3 regions of the Paraburkholderia kirstenboschensis genome follow, and region 3 is predicted to be linked to each of the others. Evidence: predicted binding sites of a transcription regulator. Region 3 holds the regulator's gene; each other region holds the start of a gene.

Region 1 (4,177 bases), 1.2 Mb from region 3:
TTGAGCCCGATGAGGGCACGGTAGGCAGGATTGCTGGCTTGGCATAGCCCAGGATAGGGCACCCAGTCGGACGACGCCTCGGCGTCGACGACATTGAGCTTGCGATCGATAGTGATGCGAAGCCAGAGTTCATGGATCGGTTGACCATTGGGCCGGACGCCCGACGCAAGCACCACATCGCGTGGCTTTTCGTCGGTCAAGCACGCTTCCACATCCCACAGGCCATCGGCTCGCTCAAAAGCTTCCGCTCTGATTGCGCGGCGATGGCGCAATTGACGGGGCACTGGCGAGGAAAGCGGCATGCGGAAAGGAAAGGCCGAATTGGAAAACGCGTGAATTTTAGCATACTGGGTATTTGAGACAGCCCCGATTGCGGCCGGACGGCCTGCAGGCCGCCCAGAGCCGGTTTCGCGATCGACGACGCTTTGCGCGCGGTCGCGGACGACGCCCCTCTTTGCGCCTATTCACCGCTCCATTCTTCGTCGATGCCTTTGAGGATTTTGCCGATCGTGGCGCCCGAAAAACCGCGCGATGCGAGAAAACGCGCCTGCTTTGCGCGCTCGGCCGGTGTTTGCGGAAGCTCACCGAATTTCTTGCGCCACACCGCCTGGGCGCGCGCGAGTTCGGTTTCGCGCAATTGCGCGCTCGCCTCTTCGACGAGCGTTTGATCGACAGAATGCTGCTTTAATTCGCCGACGATCCGGCTCGCGCCGAGCCGCGACGACCGGCGATGAATCAGACTTTCGGTGAAGCGTGAATCGGACAGCCAGTTCTCGGCTTCCAGCGTATCAAGCAGCGTATCGAGCGAATCGTTCTCTTCGACGAACGGCTTCAGCTTACGTGCGAGTTCGCTGCGGCTATATTCGCGACGCGACAGATAGCCGAGCGCGCGACCTTTAAGCGAACGTGCGGGACGTTGGGATTTTTTTGCTTCGTTTTGCCCGGGCTTCGCCTCGCCGGATGCTCGGCGTGAGTCGCGTGAGCGGCTATAGGTAGGCTCGGTGGCCGTGGTGGTTCCCGCAGTGTCGAACGGGTCCGAGAGATCCGAGGAATTCGAGGAATTCCGGCTAGCAGGCGAGCTTTGAAACTGACTACGCCGTGGGCCACGGCCCGCAGCGCGATCATGTGCGTCGAACGATTCGGACGGATCGAACGAATCGTTCTCGTCATTACGCGGGCCGCCCGCGTTGCGTCCGGTATCGGACAGTGGCCGGCCCTTGCGTATCACGTAATGGTTACTCTTCTTCGCCCGCGACTTCCGCGCCTGCGCCGGTCACCGCTTCGGCCATTGCATTCACGCCCAGCGATTCGCGGATACGGTTTTCGATTTCACGAGCGATGTCCGGATTTTCGCGCAGGAATTCGCGCGCGTTGTCCTTACCCTGGCCGATACGCTCACCGTTATAGCTGTACCACGCACCGGCCTTGTCGACGATCTTGGCTTGCACGCCCAAGTCGATGACTTCGCCCTGACGCGAAATACCCTCGCCGTACAGGATGTCGAAAATCGCCTCGCGGAACGGTGGGGACACCTTGTTCTTGACCACCTTCACGCGCGTTTCGTTGCCGATCACTTCGTCGTTCTTCTTGATCGAACCGATGCGGCGAATATCCAGACGCACCGACGCGTAGAACTTCAGCGCGTTACCGCCCGTAGTGGTTTCCGGATTGCCGAACATCACGCCGATCTTCATTCGGATCTGGTTGATGAAGATCACGAGGCAGTTCGTGCGCTTGATCGTGCCGGTGAGTTTGCGCAGCGCCTGCGACATCAGACGCGCTTGCAGACCCGGCAGCGAATCGCCCATTTCGCCTTCGATTTCAGCCTTCGGCACGAGCGCCGCGACGGAGTCGATCACGATCATGTCGATCGAGCCCGAACGCACCAGTGCGTCGGCAATTTCCAGCGCCTGTTCACCCGTGTCCGGTTGCGAGACCAGCAGATCGTTCACGTTCACGCCGAGCTTGCCCGCGTACTGGATGTCCAGCGCGTGCTCCGCGTCGATAAACGCTGCCGTGCCGCCGAGCTTTTGCATTTCAGCAATGACTTGCAGCGTCAACGTGGTTTTACCCGACGACTCCGGACCGTAGATTTCGACCACGCGGCCACGCGGCAAACCGCCGACGCCAAGTGCGATGTCGAGGCCGAGCGATCCCGTTGAAACGACCTGGATGTCTTCGACTACCTCACCTGCGCCGAGCCGCATGACCGACCCTTTGCCGAACTGCTTTTCGATCTGCGCGAGGGCGGCAGCGAGTGCCTTGCTCTTTTCAGCAGTCAGTCCAGCCGAGCCTTTCTTGCTTTCTTCCATGAATCGTCCTTTGCTATGATGAACGGCGTCTGAGGCAGATGTGCGGCCCACCTTTTGAAGGACAGCACACGAAACCCAGACACTGTATAAAAAAACAGTAGTTTTGGCAAGCGGGATTCTCATGCGAACGCGCATTTTTACCGTCGCGCTGCCCAAACCACCCACAATAATTTTCGGAGACCGCTGTGCGCCGCGGGGACACCCGAGGTGCCGGCCAAGCCTTGAGCTGGCGCACCATGCGAATTCTGATTGCCGAAGACGACAGCATACTCGCGGACGGTCTGGTTCGATCACTCCGCCAATCGGCCTATGCCGTCGATCACGTGAAGAGCGGCGTCGAGGCCGATACCGCGCTGTCCATGCAAAGTTTCGACCTGCTGATTCTCGATCTCGGCCTGCCGCGCATGTCCGGGCTCGAGGTGCTACGCCGCCTGCGCGCCCGCAATTCCAATCTGCCCGTACTGATCCTGACCGCCGCGGACAGCGTCGACGAACGCGTCAAAGGCCTCGACCTCGGCGCCGACGACTACATGGCCAAGCCGTTCGCGCTCAACGAACTCGAAGCGCGTGTGCGCGCGCTGACGCGGCGCGGCGCGGGCGGCGGCCCGACGGTCGTGCGGCACGGTTCGCTGTCGTTCGATCAGGTGGGCCGGATCGCCTATATCAACGAGCAGGTGATCGAACTCTCGGCGCGTGAACTCGGACTGCTCGAAGTACTGCTGCAGCGGATCGGCCGGCTGGTTTCGAAGGAGCAACTGGTCGATCATCTGTGCGAATGGGGCGAGGAAGTCAGCAACAACGCGATCGAGGTCTACGTGCACCGGCTGCGCAAGAAGATCGAGCCGAGCGGCGTGCGCATCATTACCGTGCGCGGGCTCGGTTACTGTCTCGAGAAGGCGGTCGCGCCGGCAAGCCCCAATACGAATGCCGCCGCGTCCACGCCCGCCGAGCCCGAACCCGAGCCGCCTTCTTCGCCTTCGTCGCCGCAGTCAGGCGGGATGCCGGCGAGCCACCACTACAAATAGAGCACGCCCATGTCCGCACGCGCTGATCGCGCGACGGCCCGCGCCGCGGATCTCGACGAGGCGCGCGACGAGCGCTACGCCAATCCGTTCGCCCCGCCCGACGAAGCGGAAGCCGTCGCCGAAACCCGCCCGCGCTCGCTGTTCGGCGAAATTCTCGACTGGATGCTCGCGCCGCTCTTGCTGCTGTGGCCAATGAGCCTCGCGGTGACTTATCTGGTCGCCAAGTCGATCGCGAACGGACCGTTCGACCGCGCGCTCGAAACCGACGCCTATGTGCTCGCGCGCCAGATCCATCCGGTCAACGGCGTGGCTGAACTGACGCTGCCCGATTCCACGCGCGACTTTCTGCGCACGGACAACGTGGACAGTGTTTTCTATCAGGTGCTCGGCACGCGGGGCGAACTGGTGGCGGGCGAGCGCGACATGCCGCTGCCGCACGAAGACGACCGGCCGCAACCGGGCCTCGTCGCATTTCGCGACGACATGCTGCGCGGCAACGACATCCGCGTGGCTTATACGACGGTCGAGTTTCCGCAGACGCCCGGCGCGGAGCCCGTGCTCGTGCAGGTCGCCGAGACGCTCGACAAACGCAGTCAGCTTGCCAACGACATCATCAAAGGCGTGATCCTGCCGCAGTTCGTGATCCTGCCGCTCGCCATCCTGCTCGTGTGGTTCGGCCTGTCACGCGGTCTCGCGCCGCTGCACGCATTGCAGGCGCATATCCGCGCGCGGCGCCCCGACGACCTGTCGCCGCTGGAGGCGCGTCGCGCGCCGCCGGAAATCGAGCCGCTCGTGACGTCGTTCAACGATCTGCTGACGCGCCTCGAACAGAACATGGAA
Region 2 (4,177 bases), 560 kb from region 3:
GCGCTTACCGCGAGGTTCCCACTTGAAATGCTTTACCGCGTTCGTCAGATAAAGCTGCTCGCGCGATAGGCCGGCTCGGCCGATCGCGAGGTCCAGCAACTGTCCCGCCGGCCCAATGAAAGGCTCGCCGCTCAGATCCTCCTGATCGCCGGGCTGCTCACCGATAAGCATGATACGTGCGTCGCGAGGTCCCGAACTGCCGACGGCTTGCGTCGCATTGCGCCACAGGTCGCAGCGCCGGCAGGCGTCCAGCGACGATGGCTGATCGCGGGCGGGCTGCGCGAACTCGGCTTCAACAGCAATGGACTTGCCGCCGAGCACCGCGACTCCGCTCGCCTGCGCGACGCGCCGCGCGCCGCTCTTTGCTTCGCTGATCATGGCGGGAATCAGATGACCTTCCGGCAGCCCTTTCCAGAACCGCACCGGCATGTGCTGTTCGAGCGCGGCTTCGTTCAGACGCGCAGGATTGAATGTGCTGCGGTAGTACGCGAGCCACAGCGCCTCGGCTTCGTCTTCAGTGTCGCAGCGATGTTCGTGGCGCAGAGCCCGGCGCGCCTCGATATGCAATTGCTCGCCGTTCCAGAATGCGGCGCCGTGGGGCGTCGCGATCATCCACGACGAGCGCCCCATGCGTTGCGCGAAATGTTCCGCGGCCCACGCGAGAACATCGTGTTCGGGTTCGTACCACGCTATGTACTCGGGCGTTTGAGCGTCCGGTTTCTGCTTGCGAAAGCGCACGTACGCAATCATGTCGTGCTTCGCGCGCCGCACGGCTTTAGCCATCCGATAAAGCCTAGCGCCGTCGACGTCGGCTGGCGACGCCGCCGCGCGATCGCCGCATTGCCAGCGCCACAGCACCTTGTACAGGAATGCCCACCGGTCCGGCTCGCGATAGAGCGCCGCATCATGCAGCAGCGCCGACAGTTCTTTCGAGATGTGGACTGTCGGGGCGTCCGACATGAGCGCCGCGTTGCCGGACGTCTCACCGTAATCGAGTGCCGTTTGTCCGGACAGCGAATCATGACCCGCGCCTTCTTTAATGCGCCACTCGATCGACTCCGGTGCGAGGCCTTGAGCCAGCGCAACGAGCGCTGCTGCACGCCACGCGGCAAAATGGTTTTCGATCTCGATGCAATGAAGCACGACACGTCACCACAACTGCATTTGCGTTTGCATTGGCGGCGGCGTCAGGATTCGCCGCAGATGAGCCGACGACGCGTCGTGCATGGCGGCGCGATAGTCCTGTGTGACGACGAACGGCTTGATCTTTTCCAGCGGACACCGCAGACGCACCAGGTCTTCATAGCGCACCCGCCGCGAGCGCCGCAATTCGACCAGCCGCTTTGCATTGCGCATGCCGATGCCCGGCACCCGCGCGATCATGCGAAGCGGCGCACGGTTCAGGTCGACCGGAAACTGTTCGCGATGGGCGAGCGCCCATGCGAGTTTCGGGTCCATGTCGAGCGACAGATTGCCCGGCTGTTCGAACAGTTCCGCGACGTTGAAACCATAGCCGCGCAACAGAAAATCCGCCTGGTACAGCCGGTGTTCGCGCAGCAACGGCGGCGCCTCGCCCGGTACGGCCGAAGGACTGTCAGGGATCGGGCTGAATGCCGAGTAATACACGCGTTTCAGCTTGTACGACCCGTACAACGTTTCCGCGGTCTGCAGGATGGTGCTGTCGTTCGTCTGATCCGCGCCGACGATCATTTGCGTGCTTTGGCCGGCAGGCGTGAACCGGGGAGCTTTTGCGTCGCCAAGCGCCTCCTCCTGCGCAAGCCGGATCGACCCCATGGCGAGCTTGATGGTGCGCACGTCCTTCTCCGGTGCAAGGCGCGCGAGACTGCCTTCGGTCGGCAGTTCGATGTTCACGCTCAGACGGTCGGCGTAACGGCCGGCTTTGGCGATCAGTTCTGGGTCGGCGTCCGGGATAGTTTTCAGATGAAGGTAGCCGCGGAACTGGTGATCTTCGCGCAACGACTGCGCTACGCGCACCAGTTGCTCCATGGTGTAATTCGACGACCGGATGATGCCTGAACTCAAGAACAGCCCGTCAATATAGTTACGCCGGTAAAAGTCCAGCGTGAGGTCCACGACCTCTTCAGGCGTGAAGCGCGCCCGTGGCACATTGCTCGAGCGCCGGTTGACGCAGTACTGACAGTCGTACAGACAGAAATTGGTAAGCAGGATTTTCAGCAGCGACACGCAGCGCCCGTCTGGCGTGAAGCTATGGCAGATACCCGCGCCGGTGCTGGCGCCCAAACCTTCCGTGCCGCGCGAGGCGCGCTTAGGCGCGCCGCTACTGGCGCACGATGCGTCGTATTTGGCCGCATCAGCCAGTACTTCGAGCTTTTTCTGCAGTTCCACGTTGCCGCCGATACTGTATGGATGTACAGTATTGTACGTAGGCGATAGGGAAGCGCAAGCGTTTTTTGGCAGGTTTGCGGTTTGGTTTGGGCGCTTGCTGGCGCGCTGTTGCTTCGTGTTGGTCGCCTGTTGGTTGCTTGTGGGTTGCCGGATTTCCGCTTGTTTTCTGCTGGCTTTCGCCAGCTTGGTCAATGTGAAGGGGGATTCGTGTAGATGCCGGATTTCAGCACGCAGGAACAAGATGCCTGAACAACTGTGGTTGCCCGGGCTCGAGGCGCCGCCAACGCCAACAGACGGCCTGTTTTTCGCTGTCTTCCCGGACGCCGATACGGCGGCCAGCATTTCAAAGTTCGCGCAACAGCTTTGCGGGGAGGCGCGCGTCCGCAGTAAGCCGCTCGCCGTCGGGCGTTTGCACGTCACGCTGCGTCATCTCGGCATTTTCGCGGGGGGGCTGCCGCAGGCACACGTGGAGGCGGCCATGCAAGCGGCTGCCGCGGTTCGCATGGCGCCCTTTAGCGTCCAATTCGATACGGCGGAGAGCTTCGCTTCGAAGCCGCGACCGGGCCCCTTAGTGTTGACAGGGAGTGAGGGCGTGCTGGGTCTGCATCGGCTTCATGATGCATTGGCAGACGCGCTGCACAACAGTGGCATCGAAAGCCGCGCGGGTTCCGCGGCAGTGGCTTATACGCCGCATGTCACGTTGGCTTACGGCTTGCCCTGGGCCGCCGCGCGTCCGGTGGAGCCGGTCTGCTGGAATGTGCGCGGTTTCGCGTTGATACACAGTTTGTTGGGGCGTACCCGGCATATCGTGCTCGCGCGCTGGCCGCTCGAAGGTGCCGCTCCCTAGTGGCAACGGCGCGACGATTCGATGGTCGTGAAGAGGGACATGAACGGAGGGCGTGAAGCCAGTTGTGATTTGGGGGGAGTGGTTCGCGTGCGCCTAGAATTGCATACCGGTAGCGCAAACGCCGGCGAAGCCACCGCCGCTTCCGCCGGCTCCGCCGCAGAAAACTGCGCAGCCGGAAAGCAGGGCGGACATCGCTGCGGCTACGCATGCGGCGCGCAATGCCGTAATGAATGAGCGCCTGTCAAGCCGGGCGCGGAGCGCGGGTTGTGGGGCGCGGCGCTCGGGCACAAGGGCTGCGGGCTGCGGGCTGCGGCGCAGTGTTTGTGGCAGTGTTTCTCGCAGCGTCGTTAAGGCGTGAGTGGGTCATTTGCAATTGCATGATCGGTGGCAAAAAAGCAGGAAACAGGGAAGCGAAAGAGGGGGCCAAACAGGCAAGCGAAGCAGGCCGAGAAGCATGCCGCGAAGCAGGCGGGCAAAGCATCCCGCGAGCGTGCCGCGCAAAAAGTGTTGAAGCCTAGCTTGCATCCGTGCGAGCCCCAATACGCAAAATCCGAAAAGCCGGCGGGTCGGGTGAATCGGGCGGAAGGAACCCGTGTGCGCTCCCTGATAGAATGCTTGGGCCGCAACGTAGTGGATTGCAGATGAGATTGCTTGATGCGTTAGTCGAACAGCGTATTGCCGCCGCCGCCGCCCGGGGCGAATTCGACGATTTGCCGGGCGCAGGCGCGCCGCTCAACCTGGACGATGATGCTCTGGTCCCGGAAGAAGTGCGCGTCGCCAACCGGATCCTGAAAAACGCGGGCTTCGTGCCGCCCGCAATGGAGCAGTTGCGCGCGTTGCGTGACTTGCAGGCCGAGTTGAATGCCGTGAGCGATCAGGCCGCGCGGTGCCGCCTTCAGGCTCGCATGCTGGCGCTCCACATGGCGCTCGAATCGTTGCGTGGAGGCCCGCTGGTGCTGCCGC
Region 3 (4,177 bases):
TCGCGTGTTCTTCCGCGCATGAGCAGCAGCAAGAAGCGGCCTGAGAGTGCGGTTCGGGCGTGCGGCCACACGCGCCAGGCATGCAGCCTTGGTGCGGGACGCGAGCGTTCGGCCGGATGAGCGGGTTGGGCGGAGTGTGGGGCGTGAGCGGCGTGGGCGTTCAGTCTGATCGGCGGCGTGAGTGTTCGGTCTGACACGCCGCGCCTGACGCTCACTCGTTCAGATTGACCGCTGCCAGCTTCCACGTGAAGAGACCTTCGCGGATGAAGATGGCGGAGTAACGCGCGTCCCCGGCGCCGTGCTGGTAGGTGACTGCGAACTCGTTGAGGCTGCGATAGCCGGCTGTGGTTTGCGGCGGTTGCGGCGGGGCGCCCCTGGTGGTCGCGTTGCCGCTCGCATTCCCGGTAGCGCCGCCAGGCGCGTCGATGTCCGCACCGGGCGATGCGGGCGCAGGCGCGCTGGCAACGGGCGGATTGCCGGTGACCGGCGCAGCGTTCGGCCGCTCACCGGGCTCACCGCGCGGCGGCATGCCGTTCAGCAGCGCAGCCACGCCGTCGGGAGTTGCATACGCGTCGACGAGCGGGCCGATCAATGCGACGCCAATCATCGCGCCGATCGCAGCCAACGGATTGCCGTTTCCATGTGAGTCCAGCCGGCGCGTCAGCAAGCCTGTGACTTGCTGCTTCAGGCTCTCGCGCAAGGCCGGAAAATCGACGTACCGATTCACCGTCTGCGCGTCACGTGCGTTGGCCGCGCGTTTGAGGTTATTGAGCGCGATATATGGCGAGGCATAAGCAAAGCCCAACGCCGCGATCACCGCGATAACTATCAGCGTGACGATCAGCGGACGGGCGCTGCGCTTCCTGTTTGTTCGAACTGCCATCGAGCGGAAATCTCCGTCAGGTGTGATCTAACGTGGACCGCGGCCACGCTGAAACGATCCGTGCGCTGCCACAAAGCATGTGGCCACGGCGCGCCCGCACACCTCACAGATCATCAGGACTCGAACACCGCGCCGTGGACATTGGTTTCCTCGGCGATGCAACGGTCGATCATGCGGCACACCGCATCCACAGTGCCGACCATGATGAGCCGGGACGGCCCATGGTAGACGCGCACCGGCGCGCGGCGCTCCGGCTCCGCAGTATTGAGCCCTGAATTCAGCGAAACGCGGGCGAATGCCGGTAGTGAAGACGGCAACGCGGCCTGCAGGTCGGAGCCGCGAGCGGGCGAGTCGAACAGCGACGCGGTAGCGGCCGTGGACGCTTCGATCAGTGAGCAAGGCACCAGCTTACGCAGATGGCGCAGACGGCCGAACTGGCGAAACGGCAACAGACGGGCAAGGCGTTCCATGAGTCTCTCCGGGCGATTCAACATGAGTACTGCTTTAGTCGGTGAGCAGGCGGGCGGTTGGCTAATGACGCACTGAGGACGCACTAATGACGCACTGAGCTTGTTGCTCATTGAGCCGACCCGGCGCTGTCAGAACTCGCCCGGGCGGATCAGCCCGACAGCGATGCCTTCGAGCGCGAAGTCCGCGCTGCCTGTCTCAACGAAGATGTTCTCGTAATCGGGGTTCTCGGCAATCAGCTCGATACCGTTCGCGCGGCGCTTCAGGCGCTTGACCGTGACGTCGTCGCCAAGCCGCGCAATGATGATCTGGCCGTCTTTGGCCTCGCTTCTTTTCTGCACCGCGAGCAGATCGCCGTCGAAGATACCCGCGTCGCGCATGGACAGTCCGCGCACCTTGAGCAGGTAATCGGGCTTGCTCGAGAAGAGCGCCGGGTCGCACGCATAGTGTTGCGCGATATGTTCCTGCGCGAGGATCGGACTGCCGGCGGCAACCCGGCCAATGAGCGGCAGCGACAGCTGCATGATGCTGGCGTGCGGCAACGTGAACTGATGCGGCGCGTCGTCCGGGCCGGCAAGCAGGCGAATGCCGCGCGACGCGCCGGCCGCGAGTTCGATCACGCCCTTGCGGGCAAGCGCCCGCAGATGCTCTTCAGCCGAGTTTGCCGAGCTGAAACCGAGTTCGGCGGCGATCTCCGCACGCGTGGGCGGAAAACCGGTGCGGTCTATGGCCCGGCGGATCAGATCGAAAACCTGCTGCTGTCGTGCGGTGAGTTTGGTCATGGCGTCACTGTATGGATGAACAGGTGCCTGTATTTTTATACAGTATCCGGCGCAATTCAAGCTTTACTTTAAGTTCGGGAGTGGACGCCTCGCTGCAACGTCGTAAATCGGCGTCAAAACATCCGTTTTCGTGCCGCAACGCCTTATCTGGCTGTCATTACCACTTTTGCGTATTAAAAAATGAATAAACATTATTTTTAATGATGAAAGCGCTTCGATAGACTGGCCTTCCAGTCGCGCTCATGTGCACGTGATCCGACGCAAAACAACACCACACGCTGTTTCAGCGCACCAACACGCGGAGAACTTGACATGAATCATCAGGACACGGGTCGGGCAGGCAGGAGCCGAAAACTCATCGCAGCGCTCGCGTTCGGCGCGGCAGCCGCGCTCGGCGCCCTCGGCGCGGCCGGCCACGCGCAAGCCGCCGACACGACGCTGCTGAATGTTTCCTACGACCCGACTCGCGAGCTCTACCAGGACGTGAACCAGGCTTTCGCCAAGGAATGGAAGGCGAAGACCGGCGAGACCGTCACGTTCAAGCAGTCGCACGGCGGTTCGGGCGCGCAGGCGCGCTCGGTGCTCGACGGCTTGCAGGCCGACGTCGTGACGCTCGCGCTCGCTTACGACATCGACGCGATCGCGAACAAAGGTTTGATCGACAAAGGCTGGCAGAAGCGCTTGCCCGACAACGCGTCGCCGTACACGTCGACGATCGTGTTTCTGGTGCGCAAGGGCAATCCGAAGCACATCAAGGATTGGGACGATCTGACCAAACCGGGCGTGTCGATCGTGACGCCGAATCCGAAGACCTCGGGCGGCGCGCGCTGGAACTATCTCGCGGCGTGGGCGTATGCCGCGCATCAGCCGGGCGGCAATGACCAGAAGGCCAAGGAATTCGTGGGCAAGCTGTACAAGAATGCCGGCGTGCTCGATTCCGGGGCGCGCGGCGCGACCACCAGCTTCGTGCAACGCGGCATTGGCGACGTGCTGATCGCGTGGGAAAACGAGGCGTTCCTGTCGCTGAAGGAATTCGGTCCGGACAAGTTCGAAATCGTCGTGCCGTCCGTGAGCATTCTGGCCGAGCCGCCGGTGGCGGTGGTGGATAAGGTCGTCGACAAGCACGGCACGCGCAAGCTGGCCGAAGCGTATCTGAATTTCCTCTACAGCGAGCAGGGCCAGGAAATCGCCGCGAAGAACTTCTACCGTCCGCGTTCGAACAAGGTTCCGGCCGAACTGACCTCGAAGTTTCCGAAGCTGAAGCTTTACACGGTCGACGATTCGTTCGGCGGCTGGGCCAACGCGCAGAAGACGCACTTTGCCGACGGCGGCGTGTTCGATTCGATCTACCAGCCGCAGTAACACAGCCGAGGTCCGCGCCGCAGCAGGCGTGGACCGAGGCAACGCGACGCGCCACGGCGCGTCACTTTCCGGAGCGCGCCATTGGCGCGCTTTTGGCCGATCAGGACCAGGCGGCCGGCAACACGAGCATCAACTGAAAGAGTAACGAGCATGACCACGTTGACCTTCCGCAAACCAAGCGCCTTGCCCGGTTTCGGCCTGACACTCGGCATCACGGTGGCTTATCTGAGCCTCGTGGTGCTGATTCCGCTCGCGGCGACCTTTCTGAAGACGGCGTCCCTCGACTGGAGTCAGTTCGTGCGCGCCGTCAGTTCGCCGCGTGTGCTGGCCTCGTACCGGCTGACATTCTTCTCCGCGCTCGGCGGCGCACTGATCAACGCGGTGTTCGGCTTTCTGGTCGCATGGGTGCTCGTGCGGTACAGGTTTCCGTTCAAACGCATCGTCGACGCCGTGGTCGATCTGCCGTTTGCACTGCCCACGTCGGTGGCCGGCATTTCGCTCGCGGCCGTGTACGCGGGCAACGGGTGGATCGGACAGTTTCTGGAGCCGCTCGGTCTGAAGGTGGCTTTTACGCCGGTGGGCGTGCTGGTCGCGTTGACCTTCATCGGTTTGCCGTTCGTCGTGCGCACGGTGCAGCCGGTGCTCGAAGAGTTCGAGCGCGAGCAGGAAGAGGCCGCCGCGT

The links. Region 3 encodes LexA, which represses DNA repair genes until DNA is damaged. Its sites were predicted from a motif close to ACTGTATNNNNATACAGT; they were not measured.
Region 1: a site for LexA is predicted at 2,394-2,411, ahead of recA (recombinase RecA). Genes of this name have one in related genera too.
Region 2: a site for LexA is predicted at 2,380-2,397, ahead of RW095_RS29410 (putative DNA modification/repair radical SAM protein). Genes of this name have one in related genera too.

The regions. Positions count from the first base shown of each region.
Region 1 is NZ_CP136513.1:2,123,597-2,127,773, forward strand. Features, by position in the region: gene RW095_RS32125 (DUF2889 domain-containing protein) at 1-302, opposite strand, end outside; gene recX (recombination regulator RecX) at 461-1,228, opposite strand; gene recA (recombinase RecA) at 1,236-2,312, opposite strand; gene RW095_RS32140 (response regulator transcription factor) at 2,549-3,337, shown strand; gene RW095_RS32145 (sensor histidine kinase) at 3,347-4,177, shown strand, end outside.
Region 2 is NZ_CP136513.1:1,507,385-1,511,561, reverse strand. Features, by position in the region: gene RW095_RS29415 (UdgX family uracil-DNA binding protein) at 1-1,143, opposite strand, end outside; gene RW095_RS29410 (putative DNA modification/repair radical SAM protein) at 1,150-2,367, opposite strand; gene RW095_RS29405 (2'-5' RNA ligase family protein) at 2,609-3,214, shown strand; gene RW095_RS29400 (DnaJ family domain-containing protein) at 3,856-4,177, shown strand, end outside.
Region 3 is NZ_CP136513.1:950,066-954,242, forward strand. Features, by position in the region: gene RW095_RS27025 (universal stress protein) at 1-44, shown strand, start outside; gene RW095_RS27030 (DUF2939 domain-containing protein) at 212-883, opposite strand; gene RW095_RS27035 (hypothetical protein) at 997-1,353, opposite strand; gene lexA (transcriptional repressor LexA) at 1,483-2,133, opposite strand; gene RW095_RS27045 (sulfate ABC transporter substrate-binding protein) at 2,446-3,495, shown strand; gene cysT (sulfate ABC transporter permease subunit CysT) at 3,646-4,177, shown strand, end outside.